DNA from 4 places in the Aciduricibacillus chroicocephali genome. Region 1 is predicted to be linked to each of the others. Evidence: riboswitches for the same ligand, from Rfam matches in the RefSeq annotation. Region 1 holds a riboswitch; each other region holds the start of a gene.

Region 1 (4,946 bases):
TGATTTCGCTTCTTCCATATTGGAGACAGAGAGACCGATAATTAAGTCTGGATATTTGGCACGAATCTCATCAGCTTTTGCATCCTGCTGACCAAGATGGATGCCATCTGCTTCAAGGAAATCAATGAGTTCAATATCGTCGTTGATAATAAAAGGGATATTATAACGTTTACATATATCACGAAATCTTTTGCCAAGTCTTATTTTGTCACCACCAAAAACTGAACCAGGACCTTTTTCGCGGAATTGAAATGCGGTAATCCCTGAACGGGCAGCTTCTTCTAGTAACATGCCTGGTGCCCGTACACAGTTCTGGCTTCCCATGACAAAATATTTGCGGAGCTGTTTTCTGTCAAATATCATTAGAGAATCCCTCCTTCATATCAAGAATATCATATGAAAGTGCGTCTATAAAATATGGAAGGAATGTACCGGGACCATGCACTTGAGGGTGATTTGCAGCATGTTGAGCTGCCAAACCGTAAAAAGCAACAGCAGTGCCAATTTTTTTAATTGTATCTGCTTTAACAGTAAGGCAGGCTGCAATAATGGAACCTAACAGACAACCACCGCCCGTTATTTTTTCCAAAAGAGGGTGGCCTGTACGGTTCTTAAAAGTATCTTTCCCCACAGCAATATAGTCGATCTCTCCAGTTACAACTGCTGCTGTTCCATATTTCTTGGCAACAGTAAGTGCTACTTTTTCCGCATCGCCACTGCCAATAGCATCTACTCCGCGTGTTTGCCAAGGAATATCGGCAAGATATGCCATCTCTCCGGCATTGCCTTTAATAACATCCATTTTTACATTATCTAGTATTGTTTTTCCTGCTTCTTTATTGAATACTGAACCAGCAATTCCAACGGGATCAAAGACTACAGGTATCCCTAATTCATTTGCAGTTTGGCCTGTCTTCACATATGTTTCTATGTCTATACGGGTTAGCGTACCCATATTGAGCAGGACAGCATTGGATTTTGTTGTGATTTCTGGTGCAGATTCAATGTACTTCGCCATTATGGGCGTGCCTCCAAAAGAGAGAAGGCCATTGGCACTAAAATTCATTACGACTTGATTTGTTAGATGATGAATTAGAGGTGTATGAGCTCGTACTTGATCGAGTATTTTCTGTTCCATGATCTTCAACCTTCAATCCGAGGAGCCCAATGATTCGTCGGCCCATTGCCTTTACCGATATTAAAGGAATAACGAATGGCTTCTGTAATATATTTTTTCGACAGTTCTACCGCCTCATATAGTGAAAGGCCTTTTGCAAGATATGCTGTTATCGCCGCAGAGAGGGTGCAACCTGTACCGTGAGTGTTTTTCGTGTTGATTCTTTCGGAAGTGAAAGTGTGCATTGTTTTGCCATCAAACAGTACATCTGCCGCCTGATCATTTAAGTGCCCGCCTTTGACGAGAGCTGATTGTGCTCCATAACGGCTTACAATTGCTGCCGCTGCATCTTTCATATCATCAAGAGTTTTTATTTCAACGCCTATAAGACTCTCTGCTTCTGGAATGTTTGGTGTTACAATTTTAGCGAAGGGCATAAGTCTGTCACGGAGGAAAGTACGTGCATCTTCATGGATCAATGAATCACCGCTTGTAGCGACCATTACAGGGTCCATCACATAGGGAACACCGATTTCAGGAATTTTCCTCTCAAGGAGTTCCATCATTTCCAGGTTGGCAATCATGCCTGTTTTGAAAGCATCGACAGGAATATCAGAGATAACAGAGTTAATCTGACTTTCAATCAAATCAATTGGCTGGTGGAGTACTTTTTGTACACCAGTTGTATTCTGAGCCAAAACAGAAGTAATGACGGTCATGCCGTACGTTCTTAATTCCTGAAAGGTTTTTAAATCTGCTTGAATCCCAGCACCGCCAGTTGGGTCAGTACCTGCAATTGTTAATGTACAATTTACGTTTTTCATTCAAATTCACCTCTTTTTGAATTGGGTCAGTCTACTTGTAGAAAAAACATTTTTTCGAAGTCTGACAGTAAGAAAGAGCCCGATTATCGCTCCAGAAATACTGCTTATAAGAAAAGATGGCATGAAGAAAAAAACACCAAAAGATGTATGCATAAAAAATTTCGCGAATGGAATAGCAACTAATGAGGCAACAATACCTGTTCCAATAATTTCTCCTATGGCTGCAAAAGAAGGACGGCCGCTTAATCGGAACAGGATACCCGCGAATAAAGCGCCAATCATTCCTCCTGGAAAAGCGAGCAGAGAACCAATTCCAAGCATATTGCGTACAAGGGCCATTACGAAAGCTGCCAAAACAGCAGGACCGGGGCCGAACAGGATGGCGGCGATGACATTCACTGCATGCTGGACTGGATATGCTTTTGCAATGCCGGCAGGGAACCAGAGAAACTGAGAGCAGAGTGTACCGATTGCGATAAGAGCAGCAAGGGCTGCCATTACATTTACTCTTTTCAAATGGCAAAATCCTTTCATATTCATATAAAAAAGCCGGTTTCAGCTGAAACCGGCTTTTGAGGGTATGCGAAATTGAACGGAATTAAATCCGCATCTACTTCCCTCCGCTGGTATGAGCCAGATCAGGTTCTTAAGGGTTGGATGTATCCTCTCAGCCTTTATAGTGGGCACCCCTAGTAGCTTGATAGTTTATTCATTAATCAGCCATAGCATAACATAGGCATGAACCAAAAACAAACTATAATCAGAATAGTACGAACGCTTGCTCCGATTTTGTGTATCTGCTATGATAGATTCATCCTCAGCAATTTCCTCCTTAGATCTATTATAATTCTTTCAAACACTTCATCTAAATTTCCTTGCTATTAATAAAAAAGAGAGGTAATACAAATGAAATTTTTTCATACAGCAGATTGGCATCTTGGCAAACTTGTTCAGGGTCTTTATATGACAGAAGACCAACGTTACATATTGGATCGTTTCGTAGAGGATGCTGCAAATGAACGTCCTGATGCAATTATTATTGCTGGTGACCTCTATGACAGGGCAGTGCCTCCGACAGAGGCTGTGCAACTTCTGAATGAAGTGCTCGACAAAATTGTATTGGATTTGAAAATACCTGTTATTGCCGTTGCAGGAAATCATGACAGTCCAAGCAGGCTCCATTTTGGCAGTACAATCATGGAGCAGAATGGTTTCCATATCGTCGGTCAGTTCCAAAAAGAGAGAGAGCCAGTAGTGATGAAGGACGAATTCGGTGAAGTTCATTTTCATCTTGTTCCTTATTGTGATCCTAGTGTTGTCAGAGCTGCCTTTGAAGATGAAGAAATTCGTACTCATGATGATGCAATGAAAAAGATCTGTGAGACGATTTATTCTTCCATGTCAGATAAAGCGCGCAATGTTTTCGTAGGGCATGCTTTTGTAACGCCACATGGAGAGCCGGAAGAAAATACTAGTGATTCAGAACGTCCCCTTTCTGTAGGCGGAGCTGAGCATGTAAGTGCTCACCATTTTGTTGATTTCAACTATACGGCTCTCGGCCACCTGCACCAAGCACATCATGTATTAAATGAAACAATTCGATATGCAGGCTCAATACTTAAATACTCAGCATCCGAAGCTACACATAAAAAAGGCTATTACGTTGTTGAAATTGATGGTGATGGAAACACAGAAGTCGAAAAGAGATTGCTTGAAGCGCGCCGTGATCTGCGTATTGTTGAAGCTAAAATGGATGATCTGCTGAAACAACCAATTTGTGATGACTACGTTTTTGTCAGACTGCTTGATGAAATGCCAATTCTTTCACCAATGGAAAGGATTCGCTCTGTCTATCCAAATTGTTTGCATGTTGAAAGAGTCAATTTAAGCACTTCGGCAAATGGTGACAAAACGGTCTCAGCTAAGAAAAGAAGCGAAATGTCCGATATGGAGAGATTCGAAGCTTTTTATAAGGAAGTGCAAGGAAATGAACCTTCAGACAGAACTGTGGATCTATTTAAAGAGATTCTCGATGAGTGGCTTCATGAAGAAAGAGAAACGGTTATGGTACGCAAGGCGGGGGCTGAATCGAAATGAGACCATTAACATTGAAACTGACGGCATTCGGGCCGTATAAAAATACAGAAATAATTGATTTTCGAGAGCTTGGGGATAACAGACTTTATGTTATCTCAGGTAATACAGGAGCGGGCAAAACAACTATATTTGATGGAATTTGTTTTGCTCTTTTTGGAAGTGCAAGCGGTTCTGATAGAGGGGAAAGCCGCCTGATGCGAAGCGACTTTGCCGATGATGAGGTTCATACTTCAGCAGAGCTCCTTTTTGAACTTGGAGGCAGGACTTATCGGATTCTGCGCCAGCCTGGCCACGTCAAGCTGGGGAACAAAACAAAAACGGGTGAGCGGTATGAATTCTTTGAGATCAGAGATGAAAAAGAAATCCCTGCAGTTGACAGGCAAATAGTTTCGGAGATCGATAAAAAAGTTGAAGATATCATTGGACTGACAGAAAAACAGTTCAAACAGATTGTCATGCTGCCGCAAGGAGAATTTCGCAAGCTGCTCACGTCCGATGCAGAGAATAAGCAGAGTATTTTACGGCAATTATTCAAGACTTCCAAATACAATCATCTCAATGAAATTATCAAAGAAAAAAGGCAGCGTACAGACAAGGCATTTGATCAGGTGAAGCGGGATCAGGAACATTTTATTCATTCCATTTCCACTTCGTTGCCACAAAGAGAAGATTCAACTTTGACAGCTGCTCTCGCTGCAGAATATAAACATATGGAGCATATTAGCGCAGGTATTGGCCAGGAAATAGAGTACTATAAAGATCGGATCGAAACAGAGAAGCTTGAGTATGAAAAAGTTTATACAGAACATGAAATGAAACAGCAGCTTTTTTATGAAGCTGAACAGGTTAATAAATTATTCGATGAAATGGCGAGCAAACAAAATGAAGTCACCGAACTTGAAGCCCGA
Region 2 (4,946 bases), 1.0 Mb from region 1:
TCCTTTGTACCGTGGATAAGAGCACGGCCATCTTTGAACAGAACGATCCTGAATGAGTCAACGGTGAATGAGATGAGAAACGGATTGGCTTCATAAGGGATGCCAAGTCTCTCAATCTGTTCCTTAAAATTTTCAAGATTCGGAGGATGGTTGGTCCCAGGCCTGATCTGTACAGTATTGCGGCCGCAAAGAACAGCAGTCTTCGTTTGGTTTTCCCACTGTAAAAATGGATAGGAAGGATGGGAGCCGCAGGAAGGGCAGTCTTCTTTGCGTGCTTTGCTCACGCCGACCTGTGCATACTCATTATTCCATAAATCAAATGATATGAGTTTGCGGCGTAATGCATTCAAGTTGCCAGAAAGGATTTTCAAAGCTTCGGCGCTTTGATGAGCAACAGTCATTTGAACAGCTGGTGCGATGATGCCTGCTGTATCGCATGTTGCAGCACCTGCTGACGGTACAGTTTCCATAAGACAATGCAAACATGGTGTTTCACCAGGAATAATCGTCATGCTGATTCCATAGCTGGCCACGCAAGCTCCATAAATCCAAGGAATACCCTTCTTTTGAGAAATATCATTAATGATCATTCTCGTCTCAAAGTTGTCTGTTGCATCAATAATCAAATCAACGTTTTCGGTAAGGGAATCAATCGTTTCAGGATTCACATCCATGATATGCGCATGAATGGTAGCCGATGACCTAATTTTCAAAAGGCGTTCTTTCGCTGCGACGGTTTTGGGGGTTCGGTCAATGGCATTCTGCTCTGTAAACAGCTGCTGTCGTTGAAGATTGCTAAATTCGATATAATCCCGATCGACAATGGTCATTTCGCCAACTCCGGACCTCAGCAGGATTTCAGCATTCGACGTGCCAAGTGCACCAACTCCGATAATTAGGACATGTTTTCGAGCAATTTCCTCTTGTCCTGCTTTACCAATTGGAGAAAAAAGAATCTGCCGCGAATAACGGTCATTCGCTGCAGAATCAGAGTTTTTCATATTTGTTATTTTGTCTGCCATGCCGATTTCCACCTTTTGTATCTAGTTTGAAAGTATTCTATAAGTTGGCACAGGTCAATCAGGCATTAGCAAATTATAAAATTGCTTGATCATAACAGGCCGGTCGACGGCTTGCCAAGTGCTTGACTCTACTGCAATGCCAGAAGCGTAAGGAAGAACACTTTCAATATTGCGTGCTGTAATACCACCATAAGCAATAATTGGGAGGTTAACTGCTTCGTACAGCTCTTTGAGTTTTTCGAAACCTTGTTCATGTGCATCCAATGAAGCAACTTCCTCAAAAATTTTGCCGAACATTATATAGTCGGCACCTTCTGATTCAGCCAATTTTGCTTCATCAATAGTGTGAATCGTCTTCCCGACACGGATAGAAGGGAAGGCTTCTCTTACTTTACTAACAGGAAGGCTTCGATAATTGAGCTGTACACCGCCTGTGCCAGCAGCAATTGCTACATCAACACGATCATTGATATAGATCTTATTGCCAGGAATCCCTTTTTCAGTGAGGCGTTCAACCAAGGTGTACAATTTATGTGCCGACCATGCCTTGACCCTGAGATGGACAGCAGTGATAAAAGGATGAATTTCTTTCGTTGTTTCAATGAAGTCATGCTCATCAAATATAATATCAGATATAATATGAAGTTCTTTTTTCAGAAGCGTAGCACCTCCGGAATGCTGCCTGTTTACAAGATTCAAGTCTATCTTGTCGTTGCATAGTCGGCAGTAGCTGCAACCGGCCACATTTCCTTGTTTTCTGCCATTTCCCAGAACATGTACTCGAAGTAGCTTGTCTTGACAACGATATCCTCAAGGATTGCAAGGTCTGAATCAGATTTGCCTTCAGCCATTTTATCAATAAGATCAATACATTGCAGGGTAAGCTCTTTGAATTGCTGGGATGAATACATTTTAACCCATTTGCCGTAAAATTCATGTTCTGTTGCTCCTGGTATTGCAGCGAGCGATTCACCTATGAATTGATAGCTCCAAGCACAAGCGAGAACTGAAGCAGCTGCATTCTCAACACCACCTAGCTGGCTCTTGTTGAGCATATAGCTTGTATAAGATGTCATTGAAGCTGCCGGTTCAGTGTTTTCCAACTCTTCGTTTGAGATGCCGAGCTCAGCTGCATATTCTCGGTGCAGATCCATTTCTACTGTCAGTGTGCCATGCAGCAGATTTGCAAACGCTGTCATTGTTTCCAAATCATTTGCTTTTGCTGCACCAAGCGCAAAAATGCGTGAATATTCAATTAAATAAATGTAATCCTGTTTCATGTAGTGCTTGAATTTCTCTTTGTCGAGGGATCCATCACCGATTCCTTTAACAAAAGGGTGCTGAAGATAGGAACGCCATACAGGTTCAACTGTTTTCCAGAGCCGTTCGCTGAATTTCGCCATGAAAAAATCTCCGCCTTTTAATTATTTTAAAGAGTGTTATAGAATGCGTGACATGCATAATTGGCGAAAGCGGGAGATGAAGGGAGAAGAGTGGCAAAGACCAACAGCATTTGGAGGTGCCACGCTCTGACGCTTCATACGAAACGGTCATGATGCAGTTGAGATTTGGAGCCACTTTCCTACGCTAGTATGAACTAGATCAGGTTCAAAGGGTCAAGAACCAAGTTCTTTCTCAGCAAATAATGCTCCCCCAGTGCCTCGCATATACACGATTCTATTCAATTCCAGTAAACCATATCGGCAGTTGAAAGGCAAACAAGGGTACAGCATCATCTTTTAGGAAATGGCAGTAGTCTCATAGGATTATATATATTATACATGGTTCTTATTGTAAACCTGAACAAAAGCAAATCAAAAAAGCCAAGGTAAAATATTATGCTTCTTCTGTAATGGCAAACATGTCATCGAAGAGTTGTATAAGTGCATATCTCTGTAATAGGAGTGTTGAAATAGTAATTGCCTCGCTTAAACGTAAGAAAAAAGCGTTATGAGGGGTAGCGGGTTTCTGGTATATGTTGAGGAATGCCATAACGCACAGCCCCAAGCCCCTGTATGTTTTTTTAAAAGCTCAGTAAGCTGACGCGTTATGGTCAAAATATTTCATTGTAAGCTACGAATAAAGTATAACGTGTCCGTGCAGAACGATTAGAGACTGTGAATTGTTTTTTAAAGGAAAGCGGTGAAACACTCATTCAGGACATTCATAAAGCAAAATGATAGCTATAGAAGTATGTTACCCACTGAAGCTTGCTTCAAGGGATCTATAACATGTCCTTTTTCCAACTCATTCTGAGCTGCATATTCTTTAGTTGGTAGCAAAAGATCGCTTAAGGATATATCCAATGCAATAGTCAATTTGCAAAGGTTCAATATTGAAATATTCCGTTTGCCTGTTTCAATGTCGGAATAATAGGAGCGAGAAAATCCTGCCTTTGAAGCAAGCATTTCTTGTGTAAAGCCGCAAGACTTTCGAAAAGATTTCAATCGTTTGCCGATTTCATGAAGTACTTCCAATTCGTTCTCTTTGAACAAATCATTCATGGTGTCCACACCTTTCAGTACAGGATAGTGTAATGAAGATTTTGAAAATGAAATATAATAAGTGCTCAAATAAAAAAATAATATATTTTAATAATAAGGATAATTAACCAAAAATTCCACCTGTTTTAAGTTACTATCCCAATCTTTTTCCCTAAAATTTGTTAGGGTGTTAGTCGTTCAGCAAGTAAAGGTTGTCGTTATGCTTATATATTAATAATACATAGGTGGGACTGTTAGAAAAATGCTTGTTCCTAAGCACTTGTATCAATGTGAACAATATGGTCCGTTTACATCGATTAGGACAGATATGACTCCTGCCAGTCGAATAGTGGCAGAGGAATTCAGCATTCGATTATTTCCTGGGCAATATTCAACAAAATAAAGCTTTATCCTCAAAAGAAAAGTCGGAAACCAGCAAATGTAGTAACGAACTGTGTTTGCAGCTGAATATTATTTGCAGACAGCTTACAAAGCGGGCTCAATCTGCCGATAATAAAACATCAACAGATACAATCATTGCAGTCGCTATGGAAATAGGAAAAATTACCTGTTATACTAGGTGTATTATCACCTGTTAAGCGCAGGAATGTGCGTATACCGTGATTTGGAGGAGATTTTATGCAAAATGATATTTTGTTGGAGAGCGGTACAAATGAATTAGAAGTGGTGACATTCCATGTTGGTTCTGGATCATTTGGAATTAATGTGTTGAAGGTACGGGAAATCATTGTTCCTTTGCCGATCACGGATACACCGAATGCTCATCCGAATGTGGAAGGTGTTATTCGTTTGCGTGAAGAGATTATCCCGGTAATCGACCTTGCAAGAGTTCTCAACCTTCCTCCATCAGATAATCCTGAGAAGGACAAGTTGATCATTGCAGAACTGAACCAGCTTAAAGTGGCATTCCATGTTCACAGCGTTTCAAGAATCCACCGGATATCTTGGGAACAAATTGAAAAGCCTGATGAGCTTTCTGCAGGGCAGCAAGCATACACGATTGGTATTATCAAGTTGGAAGGCGAAATGTCTTTGCTTCTTGATTTTGAAAAGATTGTTGTTGAAATTAGCCCAGAGGCGAGTATTAATGTTCAAAGTCTTAAAGTGCTTGGTGAACGGGAACGCTCAATTAAGAACTTGATTGTGGCAGAGGATTCAGCAATACTTCGCCAGCTTTTGAGAGATACCCTTGAAGAAGCAGGTTATGATCGTGTTCAATTCTTTGAAAATGGTAAAGATGCCTGGAATCATCTCGAGTCGCTTGCCTATGATGAAAGCATTACACCTTCAGAAGAGGTCAATTGCATCATAACTGATTTGGAAATGCCTCAGATGGATGGCCATCATCTGACAGACAAAGTTAAAAAGAATGAGCGGTTGAGCAATATCCCCGTAATTATCTTCTCTTCATTAATTACAG
Region 3 (4,946 bases), 920 kb from region 1:
GCACAGAAATCGATATGCCCAGCATGAAAACGAGATTGCGCTGAAAAGTATTTCTCTGGCGCATGTTAGTATAGACCTCCTTATTTTTTGATAAATGGTATATATAACCTATATTAGTATCCGTCCAATTACATATAAAATCAAGATGTTTTGTTGAAATTTGTCATTTTTTTGTCAAACTGAATGCATAAAACGTTAAAATAAATCAATATGACTATAGAAAAAGATTAAGAATTCGAAAATTGCGAATCAGGGGGAAAAAGAGTTAAAATGTAGTATAGTTAATTTGAACAAATTACATAATACCTTTCAGGAGGGGAAAAGTTCATGCGTAATGAAGAAATGCTGTTGATCCCAGGCCCAACGCCTGTTGTCGACTCTATCTACGATGCAATGTCTCAGGAAACATGGAGCCATACAGATCCGCGTTTCGCAAAAATCTACAAAGATTCAGTTGCGAAAACACGTGAAATGTTCAATAACACAGAGGGCGAAGTAATCGTCTTTGCTGCTTCCGGAACACTAGGGATGGAAATGGCACTTGCGAATACAGTCAAGCCTGGTGAGAGAATTCTAATCATCAGCCAAGGCTTCTTCGGTGACAGATTCAAGGATGTTGCCGCAGCTTATGGCATTCCTTTTGACGTTGTTGAAGCAGAATGGGGCCATCAGGTTGACCCGAACATGGTTGCAGCACGTCTTGCAAACAACACGTACAGAGCTGTTACTGTAACTCACGCTGATACATCTACTGGTGTTGCAGCTGATCTTGATGTTCTTGTTCCTATGATCAAGCAGCATGGCGCGCTTGCAATCGTTGATGGCGTTTGCGCGACTGCGGCAATGGAAGAAGACATGGGCAAAGCATATTGCAACAACCCTGAATGGACACTTGATGTAGTTCTTACAGGATCCCAGAAGGCTATCGGTGTACCACCAGGTCTTGCGATTGTATCATTCAGCAAAACAGCTCTAGCAGCTCGTGATGCAATGGAACGCGTTCCTGGTTATTACATTGATATCAAACGCTGGATTCCGATCATGCATGACCCTACTAAATATTTCGCAACACCTGCAGTAAACCTTGTCTATGCTTATAACGAAGGCATGCGTCTTGTTCTTGAAGAAGGACTTGAGCAGCGTTACCGTCGTCATCGTCAATTCCGTGAAGGTGTACAAGCTGCACTTGCGGTATACGGCATGAAGGCACTAGCAGTTGAAGGTGCTGCTGCTGATACGCTTACTTGCGCACTTTATCCTGAAGGTGTCAATGATGCAGAATTCCGTCAGAAGCTTGCTGACAAGAAAGTTGTCGTTTCCGGTGCACTTGCACATTTGAGCGGCAAGGCTTTCCGTATCGGGCATATGGGTAATACAACAAAAGAAATGCTTGCTGAAGCAATCCGCCTCATTGGTGAAACTTTGAAGGAAATGGGCTTCGAAGCAGATATCGATGCTGCTGTTAAAGTATTCAACAGCAAATTCTAATTTTTGTAAGCTCCGGACATACTCCGGGGCTTTTTTACTTGCTGAAGTTGACTTGCTTTATTTCTTAAATCATGACATACTGTCATTAAGTATGCTGAAAATTCAATAATTTTATCACCACTAGGGGTGCTCAATTGCGAGCTGAGAGAGGCGTGGCCTTGACCCTTGAACTTGATCTAGTTCGAACTAGCGTAAGGAAGCGGTGAAGAAGATCTCTGCATGGTCATGACCAGCAGTGTATATTCTGTATGTGTGTCTAAAAAGCACCGCTTCCCGTATTACTGGAAGCGGTGCTTTTTTATGTTAGACGGATTGATCACTTGAAGAAAGGGTGTGAAAGGAAATGAGTGAAAAGGCTTTAGAGTTTGAAAATGTCAGTTTCAGTTATGGAAATAAAGAGATATTGAAAGGGGTTGATCTATCGATTAAAAAGGGTGAGTTCGTAAGTCTGATTGGTGCGAGTGGTTCGGGCAAGTCAACTATTTTCAGATTAATTACAGGTTTGGAAAAGGTGGATTCCGGTGTAATCCAACTAAACGGAGAAATGAGGGAGAATCGGCATGGAAAAGTAGGTTATATGCCACAACGGGACCTCCTTATGCCATGGCGGACAGTATATGAGAATGTAAGGCTGCCCCTGGAGTTGAATAGAACAGAAATTCATAGCGATGAAATTACAGAAATGCTTGATGCATTTGGACTTGACGGCTATGCGAAGAAATATCCGGGTGAACTTTCTGGTGGTATGCGTCAGCGTGTATCCTTTTTAAGAGCAACGCTTGCTGGGTCTGAATTACTGTTGCTTGATGAGCCTTTTTCCGCTCTTGATGCACTTACAAAACTTTTCATGCAGGAATGGCTTTTGGAGCGCTGGGAGCGTGATAAGAAGACTGTTTTGTTCATCACTCATGATATAAGTGAAGCAGTATTTCTATCAGACCGGATTCTTGTGCTGGAAGAGACGCCGGCTAAAATGCTTACAGAGATTGAGGTACCGCTCGATCGGCCGCGAAGGCGCAAAGATGAAGATCTACCGGCTGTTCTGCATTTGAAAGAATCGCTCATTGAACGGTTCAGAAAGCAGGCTCTAAAATGAGACGGATTGCACCGGTAATATTTATTATCATCCTCCTGATCATCTGGGAAATCGTTGCCCGTTCGATTGACATGCAATTCATTTTGCCAACACCGACAGGCATAGTCAATAAGATTTGGGAGCTAAAAGATGTGCTGCTCCTGGAACATTTGCCGGCTACAATGCTTGTCGTTTTCATCGGCCTTATGATTTCGATTGTACTTGGTATTCTATTAGCGATTCTAATGACAGTAAGCCAAATGATAGAGCAGGCACTTTATCCTGTTTTGGTCGCAACCCAGACGATACCAATTATAGCCATTGCCCCAGTCTTTGTGCTTTGGTTCGGCTATACAATCTGGAGCAGAGTACTTGTGACTGTGCTGATCACCTTTTTCCCAATTGTCATTTCTTCATTTGATGGGATTCGTGCAACAAGTAGAGAATTGACAGAACTGATGCATACAATGGGAGCTAATCGGCGAGACATCTTTTTCAAATTACAAGTTCCTGCCTCACTGCCCAGCTTCTTTTCCGGATTAAAAGTTGCTGTTCCAATGGCAGTTATCGGAGCGGCAATCGGTGAATGGCTCGGTGCACAGGAAGGACTCGGATACTTCAGCAGAAGAATGATGACACAGTTTGATGGAGCAGGGGTCTTTGCACCAATCATCGTATTGTCACTCGCAGGCCTGTTGCTATTTGCAATTGTTTTGGTACTTGAAAGTTACATATTGAAATGGAGGAAATACGAATGAAAAAATTGTTGATATCGTTTATTGCTATTTTTACATTATTATTGATTGCTGGATGTGGTGCGAAAGATGAAACTGAAAAAGATCATGCAAGAGGGAAATCAGATGAGCGTTTGAAAAAGATTACCGTCATGCTGGATTGGTATCCCAATGCTGTACATAGCTATTTGTATGCAGCCAAAGAGAAAGGTTATTTCAAAGATGAAGGACTTGATGTAGAATTTGAATTTCCTGCGAATCCGACAGACCCGCTCAGTCTCGCGGCTTCTGGGAAAGTGACGATGGGAATGTATTATCAGCCGGATGTCATCATGGCCCGTGCCAATGAAGACATTCCAGTAAAAGCAGTTGCAGCTGTTGTTCGTTCACCACTTAACCGCCTCGTATATGAGACTAAAACAAAAATCAAGTCACCAAAAGATCTGGAAGGAAAAAATGTTGGCTATTCTGGTATTCCTGTAGCAGAAAAAATGATTGAAACGATGGTCAAAAAAGACGGAGGGGATCCGGCTAAAGTTAAAATGACGGATGTTGGTTTTGATTTAATGCCGGCACTTGTTTCTGGAAAGACAGATGCTGTAACAGGAATGTATGTGAACCATGAGGTACCGATTCTCGAAAGTGAAAAGCATGATGTAGGTGTATTGAATCCAGAAGATTACGGCGTACCATCCTATTATGAACTTGTTGCAGTAACAAGTGATGCGACCCTAAAGAAAGAGAAAAAGCAAATTGAAGCGTTCTGGCGTGCGGCAGAAAAAGGATTTAATTTTACAGTCGAGAACCCAGAACAGTCATTGGAAATTCTCTTGGACAATCAGGACAAGTCCAATTTCCCACTTGACGCGACAATTGAGAAGAAGAGTCTTGAAATCCTTCTGCCAAAGATGAAATCTGACAAAGGTTTCGGCAGTCAGGAAAAGTCATCTTGGGAAGAGACGGCAAAATGGCTTAAGGATTATGATCTAATCAAAAAAGAACCTGAAGCTACAGACGTTTACGTAAATATTGCAGAATAAATATATGAAATCAGACAACTTATATTGGTTGTCTGATTTTTTGTCGTATACGGCGAATTTTGGAGAAATCAATTTGCTCATAATTCGCCAATGTTATCTTGGGTTGTCGATTGTTATTCTAGGTTTCGACAAACAAAGGAATGTGTCGAATAAGCATATGGAAGTTGTCGAATCTAGCAAGTGAACATGTCGAAAGATGAACGAGTATATTCGACACGAACTTAATAGAATGTCGAACGAGTTAATAATTTTCGACATAAAAAATCCCGATTGCACAGTGCAACCGGGATTTGGTTCTCGCGTTATTCAACTGTCAAAGTATAGTGCTCATGTTCATGCAAACCTTTATCATTTTCAACGTGAATTTGTACTGTATACTTGCCGGCATTTTTAAAAGCATATGTAGCTTTATATTGACCGGTCTTAATTTCCTGCGTAGCTACCCATGCATGTTTTTTAACATCATCTTTGGAAATTTCATAACGGACATTTGCTTCTGTAAGTGGTTTTCCGTCCTTCTCCAAATGAACGGCCAATTCAGTATCTGTATTTTTGCTGATTTTTTCCGGCTTTATAAAATGAAAACTGAGATCAGAGGCATGGTGCTCA
Region 4 (4,946 bases), 130 kb from region 1:
CTCCGGATCAAGAGACAGATTAAACTGGTCGTGCCATCGGAATTCGAACCTCGCTTTAGAAAGAGCATCATCTCGAACTTGCGCTCCAGGATGACCCTTTGCAAGATCAGCCGCATGTGCTGCAATCTTATACGCAATGACCCCTTCCCTCACATCATTCTTATTAGGCAGTCCAAGGTGCTCCTTTGGTGTCACATAGCAAAGCATCGCCGTTCCATACATAGCGATTGTAGCCGCCCCAATTGCCGAAGTTATGTGATCATACCCTGGAGCAATATCAGTTGCCAATGGCCCAAGCGTATAAAACGGTGCTTCCTGACAAATCTCCATCTCTTTATCAACATTCTCTTTTATCTTATGGAGCGGAATATGGCCAGGCCCCTCAATCATCACTTGTACATCATGTTTCCACGCAATCTTTGTCAGTTCTCCCAATGTGTCAAGCTCTGCAAATTGCGCCTCATCATTCGCATCAGCGATTGAACCTGGGCGCAAGCCATCCCCAAGAGAGACGGAAATATCATATTGATTCAAAATTTTGCAGATGTCTTCAAAATGCTCGTAAAGGAAATTTTCCTCATGATGGGCAAGGCACCACTGAGCTAGAATTGAACCGCCTCTTGATACAATGCCTGTCGTTCTGCCGACTGTCATCGGAACATAACGGAGGAGCACTCCAGCATGGATCGTGAAGTAATCCACGCCCTGTTCTGCCTGCTCTATCAACGTGTCACGGTAGACTTCCCAAGTGAGATCTTCCGCAATTCCATTCACTTTTTCCAGTGCCTGATAAATTGGAACTGTCCCGACTGGAACAGGTGAGTTGCGAATAATGAATTCCCGTGTCGCATGAATATTTTTGCCAGTAGAGAGATCCATAATATTGTCCGCTCCCCAATGTGTGGCCCATGTCATTTTCTCTACTTCTTCTTCAATAGATGAACTGACAGCGGAGTTTCCGATATTGGCATTAATCTTCACGTGGAAACGTTTGCCGATGATCATCGGCTCGCTCTCCGGATGATTAATATTGCATGGAATAATAGCTCGACCTGCCGCTACTTCCTCCCTGACAATTTCAGGATCAAGCTGCTCACGAATAGCGATGAATTCCATCTCTGGGGTAATGATTCCTTTCCTTGCATAATGCATTTGCGTAACATTTCTGCCCGCTTTTGCCCGGCGCGGACGATGCTTGAACTCATTCTGGAAAAAGACGACTTCCTTCCCGCCATTATCCTCAGGTCTCACTTTCCGCCCTTCATACAGCTCTGTGTCTCCGCGTTCTTCAATCCATTTTTCACGCTGTCTGCTTATTCCTTTATGTATGTCGATAACAGCCTCGTCATCTGTATACGGACCACTTGTATCATAGACACGGATCGGTGCGTTCTTCATTGTCATGTAATCCGTCACTGTATCTGAAAGTGAGATTTCCCGGAACGGCACTCGAATATCCTCTCGGCTTCCTTTTACATATACTTTCCGGCTATTCGGAAACTGCTTCCTGAATTCGATCTTTTCTTCATTTACCTGGTTCATCGTCTAATCCCTCCAAATATGAGAATCGTTGATTGAACCTGATCTGATGGAAAATAAAACAGGTTCCATTGACGAATCAACGGAACCTGTGGAAATATACACTTTATGGCATGCAAAATCGATAAATGTCCCCTTAAGAAAGACACCATTGGCAATACCGTGCTCCACTTCCCTACGCTAGTACAAACTAGATCAGGTTCCAAGAGTTGAGACATTTCAAACGCTATGTCCCTCTCAGCCCGGCTCACGGGCACCCCCAGCAGAATGTTTATCATTCAGTTAGCTCTACCATAGCATAGATTATACATCAGGTAAATGAAATTCAGGAAAAATCATACAAAAAGAGAGCCTGTAATAAATCCAAGCTCCCAATTCATTAATTATGAACGGATCTGGCCTTCGCCAAATACGTAATATTTAGTGGATGTCAAAGCAGGAAGACCCATTGGTCCGCGAGCATGAAGCTTCTGTGTACTGATGCCGATTTCCGCTCCATAACCGAATTCCGAACCATCAGTGAAACGTGTGGACGCATTATGATATACAGTAGTCGCATCAACACTGCTCATAAATTTCTCAGCATTTTCCTGATTGTTCGTAATGATTCCTTCTGAATGCTTCGTGCCATATTTGTTAATATGTTCGATCGCTTCTTCAACATCGAAAACTGTTTTGACGGAAAGCTCCATATCCAGATATTCTGTGCCCCAATCCTCTTCAGTCGCAACGATTGCTTCCGGGAAGACAGAATGTGCCGCTTCATCTGCATGAACCTGTACACCATGAGATTTCAAGGCGTTCAAAAGTTTAGCGCCATGTTCCTTGACCCAATCTTTATGAATGACGAGACCTTCAATCGCGTTACAAACAGATGGACGCTGTGTTTTTGCATTAATGGCAACATTTTCAGCCATTTCATATTCAGCAGTTTCATCAATATAAAGATGACAGTTACCTGCTCCTGTTTCCAATACTGGAACAGTCGCTTCACGAACAACAAGGTCGATAAGGTTCTTACCACCACGCGGAATGAGCACATCAAGATATTCCTTCATGTCGAATAGTTCCTTAGCTGTTTCGCGAGACGTATCTTCAATGAGCTGAACTGAATCTACAGGGATGGATGTCTCAGCTAATGCTGTCTGAATCGATTTCACAAGTGCCATATTGGAATACTTTGCAGAGGAACTACCGCGCAAAATGACCGCGTTTCCTGTTTTCAGGCAAAGTGTTGCTGCATCGACTGTTACATTTGGGCGTGCTTCATAAATCATACCAACAACACCGAGCGGCACACGCTTTTTAAAAATACGCAGTCCATTTTCTTTCTCAATGGATTCCAAAGTTTCTCCAATAGGATCTTCGAGTTGAATCAAGAGACGAACAGCTTCGGCGATATCCGCAATACGCTTCTCATCAAGCATGATTCGATCAAGCGTTGACGTTGGAAGGCCTTTTTCTTCTCCCGAAATCAAATCTTTCTTATTCTCTTCAATAATTGCAGCCTGATCTTTGATCAACTGGTCAGCAATCTTGGCAAGTGCTTCATTTTTTTCTTCTGTCGTTTTGCCATTCAGAATAAAGCTTGCGCGTTTACCTAGCGCACCTTTTTCCCTGACTTCATTCGTTTGCACATTTGTCATAATGAATATTCCCCCTTCTGATTAGTGAATCGCTTGCACCCATTCATCCCTATGAATGACTTCGATCAGATGCAGAACAAGCTCATCTGTCCGCTTGCCCATCGCCTGAGTCAGTTCTTCGGAAGAGCATCGGACCTCACCTCGGCCAAGAAGACCGCTCTTACCGTAGACATCGACTATATCACCCTTCTCAAAAGTTCCTTTGAAATCATAGATTCCAGCCGGCAGAAGACTACTTCCCTTGTCAAGAAGTGCTCGTTCCGCACCGTCATCGATATAGATTTTTCCGGACACATCCGAGTGGATCCAAATCCATTGTTTCGTATTGTTAACTGGAATCAGGACGTTCTGCCCGACATACGTACCGTCCCCGTTGCCCTTGAGAATATCAAGAAGTTTGTCCTCACCTTTTCCACTACCAATAAAGGCCTTAACACCGAGAGCCAATGCCGTCTTGGCAGCAAACAGTTTCGATTTCATTCCCCCGGTACCAACACTAGAACCTTCACTTGTGGCCATTTGAAGAAGTTCATCCGTCACTTCCGGTATATAATCGAACTTCTTCGCATCCGGATCCTTTGATGGATTGGCACTGTACAAGCCATTTATATCTGTAAGAATCATTAGCTGGTCGGCATGAATTAGCCCACTTACAAGAGCAGAAAGCATGTCATTGTCGCCAAATGTAAGTTCTTCTACAGACACGGTATCATTTTCGTTGATGATCGGCAGGATTCCCCTATCAAGAAGCTCCGATAATGTTGCGTGGGCATTCTTGTATCTCTCACGGTTCGTAAAGTCCGTACGTGTGAGCAGCACTTGAGCTGGTACAATATCGTATTCGGCGAAATGCTGAATATATGACTGGATAAGCAAACTCTGCCCAACTGCGGCTGCCGCCTGCTTTCCTTTAAGAGTGACGGGACGCGAACGATAGCCCAATTTCTTAAAACCTGTAGCGACAGCTCCAGACGAAACAATCGCCACATCGTGTCCTGCTTTCTTCAAATTGGCGATCGCATGGATATGATCCTGGAATTTCTCCTGGTCAATTTCTCCATGGCTATTTGTCAGAGAACTGCTGCCGATCTTCACTACTACTCGTTTCTTCTCCATCGATGCGCCTCCCAGTCAATCTCTCCGTTTTCTTCATATCATGTAAAAAAATCCTCTTCATGTCCTATGACACAGGACAGAAAAGAACCGAACGTTTCATATAAAAATAGATACTCCAATTATGCTCGATTTTTCTGATAATGTCAATGACGCGTCTAGGTTTGAGAATGAAAGATTGCGAAAGTTATTGACAATTCAGTAAAACCCGTTTAATATCTAAACAACAATTAATCCGATAAATTAACTTTGTTTTTTATAGACACCAAGAAAAGGAGTGAATCCAAATGGCTGCTAACCAATTATGGAATGCTTTGAAAAAACTTCAATCGAGCGTTTCTTTTATGAATATAGGAGCTCATCCCGATGATGAGCGTAGTGATCTGCTCGCTTTTCTCTCACGCGGTCTTGGTGTGCGGACGACCGCCATCATCGCCAATCGTGGTGAAGGCGGCCAGAACGCAATCGGGAGTGAACATGGGAACGCGCTCGGGGTTTTGCGAACTGAAGAAATGAAGCAAGCAGCCAATGTTCTTGGTATTGAGACTTTCCATTTAAGTGAAAATGCAGATGATCCCATTTACGATCACGGCTTTGAAAAAACCGCAGCAGATACACTTCGCAAATGGGGAAAGGATCTCGTTTATA

What was found. Region 1 has a riboswitch for thiamine pyrophosphate ahead of thiW (energy coupling factor transporter S component ThiW). Riboswitches for the same ligand answer to the same signal wherever they lie in the genome.
Region 2: linked by a shared signal. The riboswitch ahead of tenA (thiaminase II) and the one ahead of thiW (energy coupling factor transporter S component ThiW) in region 1 are both predicted to bind thiamine pyrophosphate.
Region 3: linked by a shared signal. The riboswitch ahead of QR721_RS09905 (ABC transporter ATP-binding protein) and the one ahead of thiW (energy coupling factor transporter S component ThiW) in region 1 are both predicted to bind thiamine pyrophosphate.
Region 4: linked by a shared signal. The riboswitch ahead of thiC (phosphomethylpyrimidine synthase ThiC) and the one ahead of thiW (energy coupling factor transporter S component ThiW) in region 1 are both predicted to bind thiamine pyrophosphate.

Annotation. Positions count from the first base shown of each region.
Region 1 is NZ_CP129113.1:964,580-969,525, forward strand. It holds gene thiE (thiamine phosphate synthase) at 1-363, opposite strand, end outside; gene thiM (hydroxyethylthiazole kinase) at 353-1,138, opposite strand; gene thiD (bifunctional hydroxymethylpyrimidine kinase/phosphomethylpyrimidine kinase) at 1,144-1,941, opposite strand; gene thiW (energy coupling factor transporter S component ThiW) at 1,948-2,457, opposite strand; TPP riboswitch at 2,540-2,642, opposite strand; gene QR721_RS05080 (exonuclease SbcCD subunit D) at 2,848-4,038, shown strand; gene QR721_RS05085 (AAA family ATPase) at 4,035-4,946, shown strand, end outside.
Region 2 is NZ_CP129113.1:1,962,972-1,967,917, reverse strand. It holds gene QR721_RS10270 (thiazole biosynthesis adenylyltransferase ThiF) at 1-1,022, opposite strand, end outside; gene QR721_RS10265 (thiamine phosphate synthase) at 1,077-1,721, opposite strand; gene tenA (thiaminase II) at 1,724-2,425, opposite strand; TPP riboswitch at 2,585-2,687, opposite strand; gene QR721_RS10255 (helix-turn-helix domain-containing protein) at 3,206-3,526, opposite strand; gene QR721_RS10250 (chemotaxis protein) at 4,145-4,946, shown strand, end outside.
Region 3 is NZ_CP129113.1:1,885,662-1,890,607, reverse strand. It holds gene QR721_RS09915 (methyl-accepting chemotaxis protein) at 1-64, opposite strand, end outside; gene QR721_RS09910 (pyridoxal-phosphate-dependent aminotransferase family protein) at 328-1,488, shown strand; TPP riboswitch at 1,601-1,703, shown strand; gene QR721_RS09905 (ABC transporter ATP-binding protein) at 1,832-2,584, shown strand; gene QR721_RS09900 (ABC transporter permease) at 2,581-3,321, shown strand; gene QR721_RS09895 (ABC transporter substrate-binding protein) at 3,318-4,337, shown strand; gene QR721_RS09890 (FixH family protein) at 4,640-4,946, opposite strand, start outside.
Region 4 is NZ_CP129113.1:839,192-844,137, reverse strand. It holds gene thiC (phosphomethylpyrimidine synthase ThiC) at 1-1,542, opposite strand, end outside; TPP riboswitch at 1,695-1,810, opposite strand; gene QR721_RS04405 (glutamate-5-semialdehyde dehydrogenase) at 1,923-3,185, opposite strand; gene proB (glutamate 5-kinase) at 3,207-4,301, opposite strand; gene QR721_RS04395 (PIG-L family deacetylase) at 4,586-4,946, shown strand, end outside.